Regions from separate parts of the Paenibacillus sp. FSL H3-0302 genome, predicted to be linked through region 1. Evidence: a T-box and tRNA genes for the amino acid it is inferred to sense, from the RefSeq annotation. Region 1 holds a T-box; the other holds one or more tRNA genes.
What was found. The T-box of region 1 lies ahead of trpS (tryptophan--tRNA ligase). A T-box ahead of a tRNA ligase gene usually reads a tRNA of that ligase, here a tRNA-Trp.
Positions count from the first base shown of each region.

Region 2: it has a tRNA-Trp gene. The T-box ahead of trpS (tryptophan--tRNA ligase) is inferred to sense a tRNA for this amino acid. The anticodon was not compared.

Region 1 covers NZ_CP150284.1:5,842,819-5,850,477, reverse strand. The annotation lists gene MHH50_RS26015 (M3 family oligoendopeptidase) at 97-1,896, shown strand; gene MHH50_RS26010 (hypothetical protein) at 2,509-2,919, shown strand; gene MHH50_RS26005 (alpha/beta-type small acid-soluble spore protein) at 3,073-3,303, opposite strand; gene MHH50_RS26000 (aldose 1-epimerase) at 3,504-4,478, opposite strand; T-box leader at 4,613-4,852, shown strand; gene trpS (tryptophan--tRNA ligase) at 4,916-5,902, shown strand; gene MHH50_RS25990 (hypothetical protein) at 5,905-6,093, opposite strand; gene MHH50_RS25985 (metal-dependent hydrolase) at 6,199-7,200, opposite strand; gene cyoE (heme o synthase) at 7,433-7,659, shown strand, end outside.
Region 2 covers NZ_CP150284.1:6,010,486-6,018,144, reverse strand. The annotation lists rRNA gene MHH50_RS26720 (16S ribosomal RNA) at 1-1,483, shown strand, start outside; rRNA gene MHH50_RS26715 (23S ribosomal RNA) at 1,746-4,671, shown strand; tRNA gene MHH50_RS26710 (tRNA-Asn) at 4,732-4,807, shown strand; tRNA gene MHH50_RS26705 (tRNA-Ser) at 4,811-4,903, shown strand; tRNA gene MHH50_RS26700 (tRNA-Glu) at 4,922-4,996, shown strand; tRNA gene MHH50_RS26695 (tRNA-Val) at 5,052-5,127, shown strand; tRNA gene MHH50_RS26690 (tRNA-Met) at 5,145-5,221, shown strand; tRNA gene MHH50_RS26685 (tRNA-Asp) at 5,247-5,324, shown strand; tRNA gene MHH50_RS26680 (tRNA-Phe) at 5,335-5,410, shown strand; tRNA gene MHH50_RS26675 (tRNA-Thr) at 5,439-5,514, shown strand; tRNA gene MHH50_RS26670 (tRNA-Tyr) at 5,520-5,605, shown strand; tRNA gene MHH50_RS26665 (tRNA-Trp) at 5,612-5,685, shown strand; tRNA gene MHH50_RS26660 (tRNA-His) at 5,709-5,784, shown strand; tRNA gene MHH50_RS26655 (tRNA-His) at 5,828-5,903, shown strand; tRNA gene MHH50_RS26650 (tRNA-Gln) at 5,923-5,997, shown strand; tRNA gene MHH50_RS26645 (tRNA-Gly) at 6,004-6,078, shown strand; tRNA gene MHH50_RS26640 (tRNA-Cys) at 6,088-6,161, shown strand; tRNA gene MHH50_RS26635 (tRNA-Leu) at 6,176-6,254, shown strand; gene MHH50_RS26630 (AraC family transcriptional regulator) at 6,391-7,146, opposite strand; gene MHH50_RS26625 (BMP family ABC transporter substrate-binding protein) at 7,474-7,659, shown strand, end outside.

The DNA of each region.
Region 1 (7,659 bases):
TCGGCTATAAATGTTCAGATATCGTTATTCACTTTACCATGGTGTTAAGACAATTACAAAGAAAGTCAAATGAAAGCAAAGGAATGGTGAGTACACATGAAACAACCGTTATCACTGACTTGGGAACTTGATACTATTTTTCCGGGGGGTTCTTCGTCTGCAGAGTTAGAAGGGTTCTTGAGCAAGCTTGAAAAAGATATTTTATCCTTGCAAGGCTTTGTGAAGGATGCTGTGACACCAACGGATGTTGCGTCTACAAAAGCATTGGATGAGGTTATAGCATTGCTTCAGAGCTGTTCAGGAAGACTTGTGGAGGTCACTTCCTTCGCAGACTGTCTAGGCGCTCAGAATCAGATGGACAAGGGTGCGGTAAGGCTGGCGGCCAAAGTGACAAGCATGCGCGCCGGATTCGAAGGGATCAGCTCGCAATTTAGCAATGTCCTTCGTCAGACTACGGACAAGGTATGGGCTGAGTGGATGGCTCGTCCAGAGATTGCTCCTTTAACGTTCGTACTGAGCGAGAGCCGTGATTTGGCCCGTGAGAAGATGAGCCCTGAGCTGGAAAGCTTAGCGTTGGAATTAGCTGTTGACGGATATCATGGATGGAGCGGGCACTATGATACGATTGTTAGCTCAATCAAGATCCCATTTGAGGATGAAGAAGGAACAAAGCTGCTATCTGCTGGCCAAGCTTTTAATAAGCTGGATGATCCAGATCCAAAAGTGCGTCAAACGATGTTCCATAAATGGGAAGAGGCTTGGACTGAAGCGGCAGATAATTGCGCGGATACCTTAAATCACTTAGCAGGCTTCCGCCTGAAGCTCTATAAGGGCAGAGGCTGGGACGATGTTCTGAAAGATCCGCTCAGCATCAATCGTATGACACAGGACACCTTAAATACAATGTGGGACGTGATTACGAATAGCAAACCTGTACTTGTGTCCTACCTTCAGCGTAAAGCCAAGCTGCTGGGGCTGGATTCTCTCTCATGGGTCGATGTCGAAGCTCCTGTAGGCAAATCCTCCGGCAAGATCCCTTATGATCAAGCTGCGAAGGATATCGTCACACAGTTCCGTAAATTTAGTCCTAAGATGGCTGAGTTTGCAGAGCGTGCCTTTGATAATAACTGGATCGAGGTTGAGGATCGTAATGGCAAACGCCCTGGTGGATTCTGTACTTCCTTCCCTGAGAGTAAAGAATCACGGATATTCATGACTTACAGCGGCACACCTTCCAATGTTTCAACATTGGCCCATGAGCTGGGACATGCTTATCATTCCTACCTGCTTGATGATCAACCTGTATTTAATCAGAATTATGCAATGAACGTTGCAGAGACCGCTTCAACCTTTGCAGAAGTGATTGTATCTGATGCTCAGGTTAAAGCTGCGGGCAATGCAGAGGAGAAGCTGGCTCTGCTTGAAACGAAGATACAGAACAGTGTGGCATTCTTTATGAACATTCACGCTCGATTCTTGTTCGAGACTCGCTTTTATGAGAAACGTAAGGAAGGTCTTGTAAATGCTGAGGAACTGTCCGCTCTGATGGTGGAAGCACAGAAAGAAGCTTTCTGTGGTGTGCTTTCTGAATACCATCCTCACTTCTGGGCGTCAAAGCTGCATTTCTATATCACAGATGTACCTTTCTATAATTTCCCGTACACCGTTGGTTATATGTTCAGTACAGGCTTATATCGTCTGGCATTACAAGAGGGAGCTTCCTTTGCAGACAAATACGATAGCTTGTTGCAGGATACCGGCGTGATGACATTGGAGGATTTGGTGCTCAAACATTTGGGTGTAGATCTGACAAAACCGGATTTCTGGCAAGGAGCTACAGATCTGATTGTGGCTGATATCAACGAGTTCTTGGAGATGACAGAGCATTTAGCATGAAATGTCTAAAATAAGACAAATTTCAGTGCGCAAAAAATAACGGAATTTCAGTGTGAACACGCAAAGACCCCGGTTAAGGGGTCTTTTTTTAATGTTTAAATGTCGAAAACTCCCGGTTTATAAAAATTAATATACGAATGATCCATGAATTTTGCGCATTACTAGGGATAATAACCCAATTTTGTAGAATAATGTTGTTTGACGTATTTAAGGGGTCTATAATGAGCCTTGAGCCTTATAAAAGGCTTGCATGGAAGACAAATGAGCTCAGCTCAAAAAGCTTAAGTAAGCGCTTACTAAGCCGATTTGTACGAAGTAAACTCGAAGTAGCTAAGCTCACAAAACGATATAAATCGAACCAGAAACTTGGGAAAAGGGGAAGGAGTGGCGGAGGGGAATTTTGGAACTGTAAGAGCGAGAGCGACTGCCTTTGTCTCCGAATTTCACCCGCTATACGCGTAAGAATTCAAGAAATTTGGAGACAACAGCGGCTGGAAGTCCAAACATTTCCCGCAGTGGCGACGGGCCCTTAGCCCAAATATTTAGGGTTCGATTTATAAGACGAAGTAAACTCAAAGTAGCTAAGCTCACAAAACTTTTAGGAGGAAAGATATGCTTAAGACAGAACAGCTATCATTAGCAAGACAGATGGATTTGGTGTTTAGGGAACTGCAAGAGGAATTGTCAGGACTATCTTCCGGTACGGTATTTGTGCAAATACGAAATAATACCATTGGCAAGTTCGGCATACGTCATCATCCTTTAGCCGGTCGGGGGGGTGGATTCACAGAAGTGAAGGAAGGAATAACGGAGAGCCAGCAGTCTTCTTTTCGTCTAATGGCACTGGAGAGTCTGAAATACAAACGCCGTTGGACTCATGGTGAGATCAGCTATGAGTTCGCTATAAGACAGGGAAAGCTAATCGTAGATGCTACGCTGGAGTCTAATTATAATATGGCGAATCTGATGATTCGATCTCCCCGTAATGCTTACGCCGAGAGTGCTGATCAATTTTTAAGTTAAACGTTTTACATAAAAATTGTTTGCAGCTGGGATTATAGGCTATAAATTAGAAAAACCTCCCACAGCTTCTGGAAGAAGTGTGAGAGGTTTGAAAGCTAGTCGGCAATAGGCTTTTTAAGACCTCTGCCGGATAAAACACTTAAGATAACGATGTTACTGACGACCGGACAGTTGTTGTTCTGCCAGTTGTACTAGACGTTTAGTGATGTAACCTCCCAAAGAACCAGTTTCGCGGGAAGTGTAGTTCCCGTAATAACCGTCAGCTGGGATCGTTACTCCAAGCTCTTGTGCTGCTTCATATTTCAATTGTTGCAACGCTGCATTTGCTTGAGGAACTACAAGGTTATTGGAACGGCTGCTACGACCTTGACCTGCTTGACCCATGTGTGTCACCTCCTTCGCCCGTTGTGAAGATAGTATGAGCGCTAAGAGGCTAATTCATGCATGCTATCGAAAGGTTTTAAGGATGGTAATTATTAGTCGATTAAAAGTAAGGGTAGAAAGCCCAAATAACTAAGCTCGCACAAAAAATCGGCCTTCTCTTACGTAAACGCAAGGGAAGACCGATATAATGTATATCTGCTTTAATTCTCGGGATAGATCATTTCCAGCATAGTGGACAGCTCAAGACTTTGACCTGGTTCTACCTTCAGCAAGCCCGTGAAGGAAGGGTCATCGGAAACGTTAGGAGCATCCGGGAGCCAGGTGTAAGGTTCGATGCACAGAAATTGGTCGGCCGGTCCTTTGGTATACAGGACCCAGTGACGGAAATGATTCTCGTCAGCTGTATAACGAAGACCATAACCATCATCGCGTAATAGCAAGGCTTCTACGGGCTGCTTGTCACCAATACGTAGAGCAGTATCAAAATTAGTTCCCTGGAGGTTGATTCCAGAATTTAGAGAATCTAGATCACCAAGTGGAATTAGATTGCCACTAGGGAGCAATTCATCGTTTAGTTCATAAATGCTGTTTACGGGCAGCTTGAGATTCCAGCGTTCAGGTTCTCCATCGATCATAAACCAGGTGTGATAACCGATCCCAAAGGGAATACGATGATCGCCGAGATTTGTAACCTTTAAAGTCTGGCTGAGCCGGGCATCCTGAAGCCTGAATGTCATTTCGAATTTGAGTGGAATGGGAAATTGCTCCATCCAGTGCGGATCATCTTCAGTAAGGAATTCAGTAGTGACTGCACAACCGTCCTCGTCTTCTTCAATATCGCTGACACACCAGGATTGAGTCCGGTGTAGACCATGGATATGATTGTCACCAGCGGTATTCTGGTCAAATTGATAACTTGTACCCTCGAATTGAAATTTTCCTTTACGAATTCTTCCGGGTGGAATTAAGAGCGGGATGCCAAAATGGTAAGGTTTTTGCATAAAGAAAGCTTGATCGCTTTCATCAGGCCGCCGCAGAATTTCCCGTTGTTCTTTTACATCAAACAATGAAATCACGTTGTTTCCTAGTCGCGGCAAAAGCGTGACTTCCAGTTCGCGGCTGTGCAAAATATAAGTATCATAACCGCCCCACTGCCCTTTGGTCACCTGTTTCATGAGATATGCTCCTTTATCGTAACTGTAATCGAATAGAACATGGATAACCTTATCATAACAGATTTATGCGGAAGTGGTTAAGTGATTTGACAACTTCTCTTTATGGTTCTATGATGAAGGCATTAAATTATGATGAGAATGTGATGACGGGGACAAGTAGACAGGAAATGCACCTTCAGAAAGCCGGTGGTTGATGCGAACCGGTAGGACACTCCTGATGAATGGACCCCTGAGCGCCGCGCTTGAACGGGAGCAAGATGCCCTAGTAGACCGGCCGGATCTTCCCCGTTAACGGAAGACTAAGGCTGTTTCCCTTTGACTATACAAAGGTTAAGCAGCGAATAAGGGTGGCACCACGGTCTCACGTCCCTTGCGGATGAGGCTTTTTTTGCGTTCTCGGAAATCTGAAATCACATCTAACGGAGGTCTATATTATGTTGAAAAAAGTAATGTCAGGCATACAACCGAGCGGTTCTCTAACTTTGGGTAACTATATCGGAGCGCTGAAAAATTTTGTGAAGCTGCAAGACGATCATCAATGTTTCTTTATGGTTGTCGATATGCATGCGATCACCGTTGCTCAAGATCCTGCGGCACTGCGTGAGCAGTCTGAAGCTGTAGCTGCACTCTTTATCGCGGCAGGAATTGATCCTGTGCGTTCGAATGTATATATGCAGTCTCATGTGCCTCAGCATGCGGAATTGGGCTGGATCATGACTACGCTAACGGCAATGGGCGAGCTTGAGCGTATGACACAGTTCAAAGATAAATCATCAGGTAAGGATTCAGTTGGCGCGGGCCTATTCGTATATCCTTCTTTAATGGCAGCAGATATTCTTGTTTATAATGCGGATCTTGTGCCAGTAGGTGAAGATCAGAAGCAGCACTTGGAGTTGACCCGTGATTTAGCTGGCCGATTCAATAACCGTTTTGGCGAATTCTTTACGATTCCTGAACCATATATCCCTGAAGTGGGCGCACGCATTATGTCTCTGGATGATGGCACTAAAAAAATGAGCAAGAGCAGCCCGAATGCAGGCAGCTATATTGCCCTGTTGGATTCGCCGGATGTGATCCGTAAAAAAATCAGCCGCGCAACGACTGATTCTGGACGTGAAGTGATCTTTGATCCGGCTAACAAGCCAGAGATTAGTAACTTGATGAGTATTTACTCGGAATGTTCTGGGATGTCCCTCCAGCAAATAGCCGATCGTTATGAAGGACAAATGTATGGTGGCTTTAAGAAGGATCTTGGGGAAGTGGTTGTATCCACACTTGAGCCTTTGCAACAAAGATATCATGAAATTCGCAGTTCAGGTGCGATCACTGATATTCTTGCTGAAGGTGCTGAACGTGCACGTATTGTTGCAGCTGAGACGTTGAATGGCGTAAAAGAGCGGATGGGCTTTCTGCCAGCTCGTTAATCTTAGTCAGAGCTTAAGCTTTCCTGTTTGCGTCTAATTCTGGCTTTGAGGATAAATCCCCAGCCAATATTCATTACGCAAAGAAAACCAAGCAGAAGTGCCAGCCAGAAGCTATAGCTGATCGCGATTGAAGCGGCAGTGAGAATAAGAATAGAAGAACAAGCGAACCAAAGTGAGAGTCCTTTACCCATTAAGAGCCTTCCTTTCCGTGTCTGCTAAAATGAATCCCGGAGTATTATAAAATACTCCGGGATTTTTTGTGATTATAGAATAGATCTCTCAGTAAGTCTACAGTTTCATCGTAAAGAACCAGGGTCGATGGAAAATCGTTTGTCGAGCTTATCACTGCTAAGCCAGCCTACATAAGTATTTAAAGGTTTATATTGGTTATCCATAACTAATACAGCCACAAAAGGGTATTGTTTGCGGTGTAAATAACGAACGTCTCCCCAGCGCACCATATATCCTGAAGGAAGCTCCTCTACTTCGGCAACCGCATAAGAGGTGAAATATAGAAAGGACTGAATATCTGGATGCGACTTGGATATTTCCACAGCGGGATGATTTGAGCAGACCGCATGTTTGAACCATTCCAGACGGTTGTTCAGTAGCTGCCCAACGTCATAGCTGCCGTCTTTTTTCACTTTAACTACGTTCCAGCGTTTAAGTGAAATTGTAGGGATTACAATATAACGTTCGCCAGCATTATGGTGTATATCTTTAAGCTTGATGTTTCGTGTAAGGCGGGCATGAACAATCGTTCTCCAAATATAATAAAGAATGGTACAGGCATAAAGCGTAATAAATAAAGGTTTGGGCGGCACAATCCCAGTGATCCAGAGTAGAATAGCTGCGATATGGCTGCCAAAAATAAATGGATCGAAAATGTGGATGATATTCCAGGCAATCCATTTCTCAGTGAATGGACGGGCGGCCTGGGTTCCATAGGTGTTAAACAGATCAGAGAAGACGTGCACGCCTACGCCTATGAAACCCCAGAGTGCAACATGGCTTAAAGCTGCCAAATCAGTAAATCCAAACAGAGGCCCTAAGACTAGGGCAATCAGAGCGGGCCACAAAATTAGAAAAGGCAAGGAGTGTGTGATTCCCCGGTGATTACGAATATATATTGCATTGTCCTTCAGTCTTAATGCGGTATCGGCATCAGGAGCTTGTGAGCCTAAAATCGTAGCCAGCATAACGGCTCCGGCCAGTTTAGGGTCAGAAGCAACGACAGGATCTACGAATGAAAGTCCGGCTAACCCTATGCCCATAACTAAATGTGTAGCGGTGTCCATTGGTCAGTTCTCCTTTGTTGTTCGGAAGTACATTATTAATAATTACCCAAATACAGCTTAGGTTATTAACGGGCTGGAAATAAATATTGTCACGTAATTGTCAAATTCATGAACATACTGTGCCATGACTGTCAAAGTCTCCTCGGGTTTGATATGATAAAGTTAACAGCGAAGTCTATTTAGTGCTTCGGCTAGAACGTTAGAAGTTCGTTTAGAAGGAGGATCATTTGGTGTGGATAATCATATAACATTTCAAGCTTCTTCCGATTCTGCAGCTATGTCTGCAAAATCTCCACCGGAAGGTGCAAGTTGGCGTGATTTCATTACCGTAACAAAACCCGGTATTATCCGATCTAACCTCATCGCTGCCTTTGCAGGATATTGGCTGGCTTCAGGTTGGGATGTTCAATACGGCAGATTAGTTCTGACTCTGCTCGGTACAATGCTGGTTATGGCTTC
Region 2 (7,659 bases), 170 kb from region 1:
TTTGAAAGCTTGCTTTCAAAGTAACTTAGCGGCGGACGGGTGAGTAACACGTAGGCAACCTGCCCTTCAGACTGGGATAACTACCGGAAACGGTAGCTAATACCGGATAATTTCTTTTTTCTCCTGAGAGAAGAATGAAAGACGGAGCAATCTGTCACTGAGGGATGGGCCTGCGGCGCATTAGCTAGTTGGTGGGGTAACGGCCCACCAAGGCGACGATGCGTAGCCGACCTGAGAGGGTGAACGGCCACACTGGGACTGAGACACGGCCCAGACTCCTACGGGAGGCAGCAGTAGGGAATCTTCCGCAATGGGCGAAAGCCTGACGGAGCAACGCCGCGTGAGTGATGAAGGTTTTCGGATCGTAAAGCTCTGTTGCCAGGGAAGAACGTCCGGTAGAGTAACTGCTACCGGAGTGACGGTACCTGAGAAGAAAGCCCCGGCTAACTACGTGCCAGCAGCCGCGGTAATACGTAGGGGGCAAGCGTTGTCCGGAATTATTGGGCGTAAAGCGCGCGCAGGCGGCTATTTAAGTCTGGTGTTTAAACCTTGGGCTCAACCTGAGGTCGCACTGGAAACTGGGTGGCTTGAGTACAGAAGAGGAAAGTGGAATTCCACGTGTAGCGGTGAAATGCGTAGATATGTGGAGGAACACCAGTGGCGAAGGCGACTTTCTGGGCTGTAACTGACGCTGAGGCGCGAAAGCGTGGGGAGCAAACAGGATTAGATACCCTGGTAGTCCACGCCGTAAACGATGAGTGCTAGGTGTTAGGGGTTTCGATACCCTTGGTGCCGAAGTTAACACAGTAAGCACTCCGCCTGGGGAGTACGGTCGCAAGACTGAAACTCAAAGGAATTGACGGGGACCCGCACAAGCAGTGGAGTATGTGGTTTAATTCGAAGCAACGCGAAGAACCTTACCAGGTCTTGACATCCCTCTGAATCTGCTAGAGATAGCAGCGGCCTTCGGGACAGAGGAGACAGGTGGTGCATGGTTGTCGTCAGCTCGTGTCGTGAGATGTTGGGTTAAGTCCCGCAACGAGCGCAACCCTTAACTTTAGTTGCCAGCAGGTAATGCTGGGCACTCTAGAGTGACTGCCGGTGACAAACCGGAGGAAGGTGGGGATGACGTCAAATCATCATGCCCCTTATGACCTGGGCTACACACGTACTACAATGGCCGGTACAACGGGAAGCGAAGCCGCGAGGTGGAGCCAATCCCATCAAAGCCGGTCTCAGTTCGGATTGCAGGCTGCAACTCGCCTGCATGAAGTCGGAATTGCTAGTAATCGCGGATCAGCATGCCGCGGTGAATACGTTCCCGGGTCTTGTACACACCGCCCGTCACACCACGAGAGTTTACAACACCCGAAGTCGGTGGGGTAACCCGCAAGGGAGCCAGCCGCCGAAGGTGGGGTAGATGATTGGGGTGAAGTCGTAACAAGGTAGCCGTATCGGAAGGTGCGGCTGGATCACCTCCTTTCTATGGAGAATCGTTCTCTGCAATGAGAACATTCAAATCGGAAGCTAAGCTTCCAAAACTCAGGTTTAGGCCTGTTACTCACTCGTTGCTCAGTTTTGAGAGTTTAAGCTCTCAAGTAAGACTTGATCCTTGAAAACTGGATACCGAAACGAATTTGCGTTTTAGAACATCTTTTAGCAACTTGTGCAAACAAGTAAATGTTATTAGTGAGATGATTCCAAAGAGAATGTCATCGTATGATATTTTCCTGCGGAAAAATCAAGGTTAAGCTAATAAGAGCACACGGAGGATGCCTAGGCGCCAGGAGCCGACGAAGGACGTGGCGAACAACGAAACTGCCTCGGGGAGCTGTAAGCAAGCTTTGATCCGGGGGTGTCCGAATGGGGAAACCCAGCTGTGGTAATTCGCAGTTACTCATTTCTGAATACATAGGAAATGTAGAGGCAGACCAGGGGAACTGAAACATCTAAGTACCCTGAGGAAGAGAAAACAATAGTGATTCCGTCAGTAGCGGCGAGCGAACGCGGAACAGCCTAAACCTAAGAGCTTGCTCTTAGGGGTTGTGGGACGTCTCACATGGAGTTACAAAGGAATATGGTAGGTGAAGAGGTCTGGAAAGGCCCGCGATAGAGGTAAAAGCCCTGTAACCTAAACTGTGTTCTCTCCGAGACGGATCCCGAGTAGTGCGGGGCACGTGAAACCCCGTATGAATCCAGCAGGACCATCTGCTAAGGCTAAATACTACCTGGCGACCGATAGTGAAACAGTACCGTGAGGGAAAGGTGAAAAGCACCCCGGAAGGGGAGTGAAATAGAACCTGAAACCGTGTGCTTACAAAAAGTCAGAGCCCTATTAATGGGTGATGGCGTGCCTTTTGTAGAATGAACCGGCGAGTTACGTTTAACATGCAAGGTTAAGCCGAGAAGGTGGAGCCGCAGCGAAAGCGAGTCTGAATAGGGCGAATTAGTATGTGGACGTAGACCCGAAACCGTGTGATCTACCCCTGTCCAGGGTGAAGGTGCGGTAACACGCACTGGAGGCCCGAACCCACGTACGTTGAAAAGTGCGGGGATGAGGTGGGGGTAGCGGAGAAATTCCAATCGAACTCGGAGATAGCTGGTTCTCCCCGAAATAGCTTTAGGGCTAGCCTCGGTATAAGAGTAGTGGAGGTAGAGCACTGATTGGGTGCGGGGTCCGCAAGGATTACCAAGCTCAGTCAAACTCCGAATGCCATATACTTATTGCCGGGAGTCAGACAGTGAGTGCTAAGATCCATTGTCAAAAGGGAAACAGCCCAGACCATCAGCTAAGGTCCCCAAGTGTGTGTTAAGTGGGAAAGGATGTGGAGTTGCACAGACAACCAGGATGTTGGCTTAGAAGCAGCCACCATTGAAAGAGTGCGTAATAGCTCACTGGTCGAGTGACTCTGCGCCGAAAATGTAACGGGGCTAAACACACCACCGAAGCTATGGCTAGATGCTTTGCATCTGGGGTAGGGGAGCGTTGTGTAGGGGTTGAAGGTGTACTGAAAAGAGCGCTGGACACTACACAAGTGAGAATGCCGGTATGAGTAACGAAAAGATCAGTGAGAATCTGATCCGCCGAAAGCCCAAGGTTTCCTGAGGAAGGCTCGTCCGCTCAGGGTAAGTCGGGACCTAAGGCGAGGCCGAAAGGCGTAGTCGAAGGACAACAGTTTGAAATTACTGTACCACCGTAATCCGCTATGAGCGATGGGGTGACGCAGGAGGGTAGTGACGCGGACTGATGGATGTCCGTCTAAGCAGTGAGGCTGATGTGTAGGCAAATCCGCACATCGATAAGGCTGGGCTGTGATGGGGAGCGAAAATTGTAGTAGCGAAGGTCATGATCTCACACTGCCAAGAAAAGCCTCTAGCCAGGAGAAGGTGCCCGTACCGCAAACCGACACAGGTAGGCGAGAAGAGAATTCTAAGGCGCGCGGAAGAACTCTCGTTAAGGAACTCGGCAAAATGACCCCGTAACTTCGGGAGAAGGGGTGCCCCGGTAGTGTGAATAGCACGAGGGGGCCGCAGTGAAAAGGCCCAAGCGACTGTTTAGCAAAAACACAGGTCTGTGCGAAGCCGCAAGGCGAAGTATACGGGCTGACGCCTGCCCGGTGCTGGAAGGTTAAGGGGAGTGGTTAGGGGTAACCCGAAGCTATGAACCGAAGCCCCAGTAAACGGCGGCCGTAACTATAACGGTCCTAAGGTAGCGAAATTCCTTGTCAGGTAAATTCTGACCCGCACGAATGGCGTAACGACTTGGGCGCTGTCTCAACGAGAGATCCGGTGAAATTTTAATACCTGTGAAGATGCAGGTTACCCGCGACAAGACGGAAAGACCCCATGGAGCTTTACTGCAGCTTGATATTGAATTTGGGTACGATCTGTACAGGATAGGTGGGAGCCGTAGAAATCGGAGCGCAAGCTTCGGTGGAGGCGCCGTTGGGATACCACCCTGATCGTATCTAGGTTCTAACCTAGTACCCTTACCGGGTACGGGGACCGTGTCAGGCGGGCAGTTTGACTGGGGCGGTCGCCTCCTAAAGAGTAACGGAGGCGTTCCAAGGTTCCCTCAGAATGGTTGGAAATCATTCGCAGAGTGCAAAGGCATAAGGGAGCTTGACTGCGAGACCTACAAGTCGAGCAGGGACGAAAGTCGGACTTAGTGATCCGGTGGTACCGCATGGAAGGGCCATCGCTCAACGGATAAAAGCTACCCTGGGGATAACAGGCTTATCTCCCCCAAGAGTCCACATCGACGGGGAGGTTTGGCACCTCGATGTCGGCTCATCGCATCCTGGGGCTGAAGTAGGTCCCAAGGGTTGGGCTGTTCGCCCATTAAAGCGGTACGCGAGCTGGGTTCAGAACGTCGTGAGACAGTTCGGTCCCTATCTGTCGTGGGCGCAGGAAATTTGAGAGGAGCTGTCCTTAGTACGAGAGGACCGGGATGGACGTACCGCTGGTGCACCAGTTGTTCCGCCAGGAGCATGGCTGGGTAGCTACGTACGGACGGGATAAGCGCTGAAAGCATCTAAGCGTGAAGCCCCCCTCAAGATGAGATTTCCCAATTAGTAAGACCCCTTGAAGACGACGAGGTAGATAGGTTGGAGGTGGAAGTGCAGCAATGCATGGAGCTGACCAATACTAATCGGTCGAGGGCTTATCCTATACGTAGAATGCAGATTTGTTTCGGATTCAGTTTTCAGGCATCAAGCCTGGTATGAATATTCCCTGATAGCTCAGTTGGTAGAGCACTCGACTGTTAATCGAGTTGTCACAGGTTCGAGTCCTGTTCGGGGAGCCATATGGAGAGGTGTCCGAGTTTGGCCGAAGGAGCACGATTGGAAATCGTGTAGGCGCCACAAGCGTCTCGAGGGTTCGAATCCCTCTCTCTCCGCCACAAATTTTTAATTAGTATGGCCCGTTGGTCAAGGGGTTAAGACACCTCCCTTTCACGGAGGTAACATGGGTTCGAATCCCATACGGGTCACCAAATTTTTACTTGATTTATCCTAGTGGACTTTGGTACAATAACAATTGTTGTTTATGGAGGCTTAGCTCAGCTGGGAGAGCATCTGCCTTACAAGCAGAGGGTCGGGGGTTCGATCCCCTCAGCCTCCACCATAACACTTTCTTACTGACGCGGGGTGGAGCAGCCCGGTAGCTCGTCGGGCTCATAACCCGAAGGCCGCAGGTTCAAATCCTGCCCCCGCAACCAATTAACTTAAGCAATTATATCTTTTGGAACCGTGGTGTAGTTGGCCTAACATGCCTGCCTGTCACGCAGGAGATCGCGGGTTCGAATCCCGTCGGTTCCGCCATTTTCATCATGGCTCGGTAGCTCAGTCGGTAGAGCAGAGGACTGAAAATCCTCGTGTCGGCGGTTCGATTCCGTCCCGAGCCACCATTTATCATCACAAAAGAATGAGTGCCATGCCGGTGTAGCTCAATTGGTAGAGCAACTGACTTGTAATCAGTAGGTTGGGGGTTCAAGTCCTCTCGCCGGCACCATCCTTGGAGGATTAGCGAAGTGGCCAAACGCATCAGACTGTAAATCTGCTCACGTGAGTGTTCGGTGGTTCGAATCCATCATCCTCCACCAGTTTTTAGGGGCATAGTTTAAAGGTAGAACAACGGTCTCCAAAACCGTTGGTGTGGGTTCAATTCCTGCTGCCCCTGCCAAGTTCTTTCTAAAGTTTAATATGGCGGCCGTGGCGAAGGGGTTAACGCACCGGATTGTGGTTCCGGCATTCGTGGGTTCGAGACCCATCGGCCGCCCCATTTACTTTAAAATGAATAATGGCAACAATATCAACTTAATATGGCGACTGTGGCGAAGGGGTTAACGCACCGGATTGTGGTTCCGGCATTCGTGGGTTCGAGACCCATCAGTCGCCCCATTTTACTTTAAAATGTTATTGGGGATTAGCCAAGCGGTAAGGCAACGGACTTTGACTCCGTCACTCATAGGTTCGAATCCTATATCCCCAGCCATTTTATGCGGACGTGGCTCAGCGGTAGAGCATCGCCTTGCCAAGGCGAGGGTCGCGGGTTCGATTCCCGTCGTCCGCTCCAAGTTTTCATGGCGCCATAGCCAAGTGGTAAGGCAAAGCTCTGCAAAAGCTTTATCCCCAGTTCAAATCTGGGTGGCGCCTCCATTTAGTTCATATGTGCCGGCGTGGCGGAATGGCAGACGCGCTCGACTCAAAATCGAGTGGGAAACCGTGGAGGTTCGAGTCCTCTCGCCGGTATCTTAAAAAGGTTTGTAAGAATGCTTTTATAAGCAATCTTACAAACCTTTTTTCTTTATGTCCTTGGGTTTACAGCAGTAAGCCGTTGAATAGAGAGTTTCTCTATTTCAACGGCTTTTTTTAATCTGATTAGTGATTAACCTGATTGATTATTAATGCGGAATGCTCGCGGGGTAAGACCTATTTCTCGTTTAAACATATTGCAGAATTGGGCATCGTTCACAAAACCTGCAGCAGCAGATACTTCAGAGATTTGCATCTGAGTATGACGTAATAGAGACTTTGCATAATCCAGGCGTTTTAACAGCAAATACCGCAGGGGTGAAGACCCGAAACGTTCTTTAAATAGATGGCGAAAACGATCGTAACTATATCCGGACATTTCTGATAGTGTTTCGACGGACAATTTATGGCGATAATGCTCATTCATATAATTAAGGACATATTGTACTCGATCTTCTGTTGGGGATTGATATCCAGAGGCACTAAGAAGCCTCATAAGATGGACGGTAATCTCGCTCATTTGTAGGTTTAGAAGCTCAGAGAATCCGTCTTGCTTGCGTGTAAACTCTGCTTTCATTCGCAGCAGGATTTGAAGAACGGTCTGATCTTTATCATCTTCATATACGCCGAGCAGATTACTCATATTAGGGTGTTCCGAGTGGAAGCCTACAAATAATACATTTGCATCCTCACGGTGGTGCTCGTCATGTTTATGATTGGGTGGCACAAGCGCGAAAGAAGAGGAGCGAAAATGGTAACTTCGTGGGCCAACATTGGTTGTCCCTACCCCCTGTAAATAATAGACTAGTTCGTAGCATTCATGCTGGTGTGGAGGGATATAAGTATTTAGCTCATGTGTGGCACTTACAATATATAGAACACGATCCATGATGATCCTCCAATACTTATGTTTTAGCCGAATCGTACAAAACAATGACCGAAATCATATAATTATTTTTAATAATATTTGTTATGATCGTATCAATAAATCCGAAAGTTCGCAACCTGACTGGCCATCTCGTTCGGAAATAAAGCGGATTATTAATAATAATGGTATTTTTATTGCTATTTTTGAGCCTAAACGTTAAATTTATTACTTTTAATGATACTTTATTTGGAAAAAAGAGAATTTCCATTTGAACCGTGAATTATACAATGGGTGAAGATGGGATTCTGCGGATTACTAACCAACTAAAATTAGGGGTGGAATAGAGTAATGAATAAAAAAGTTCTTTCTTTGTTGTTATTAATGGTGATGGTTCTGGTCACAGCATGTGGGAATAACACGTCCAATAACGGTTCTTCTGCGAATACTGGATCAAACGCTGCTGAGGGTGGAGAAACAGGTGCAGGGGATAAACTCAAGGTTGTATTGCTGATTCCGGGGACACTTGGGGATAAA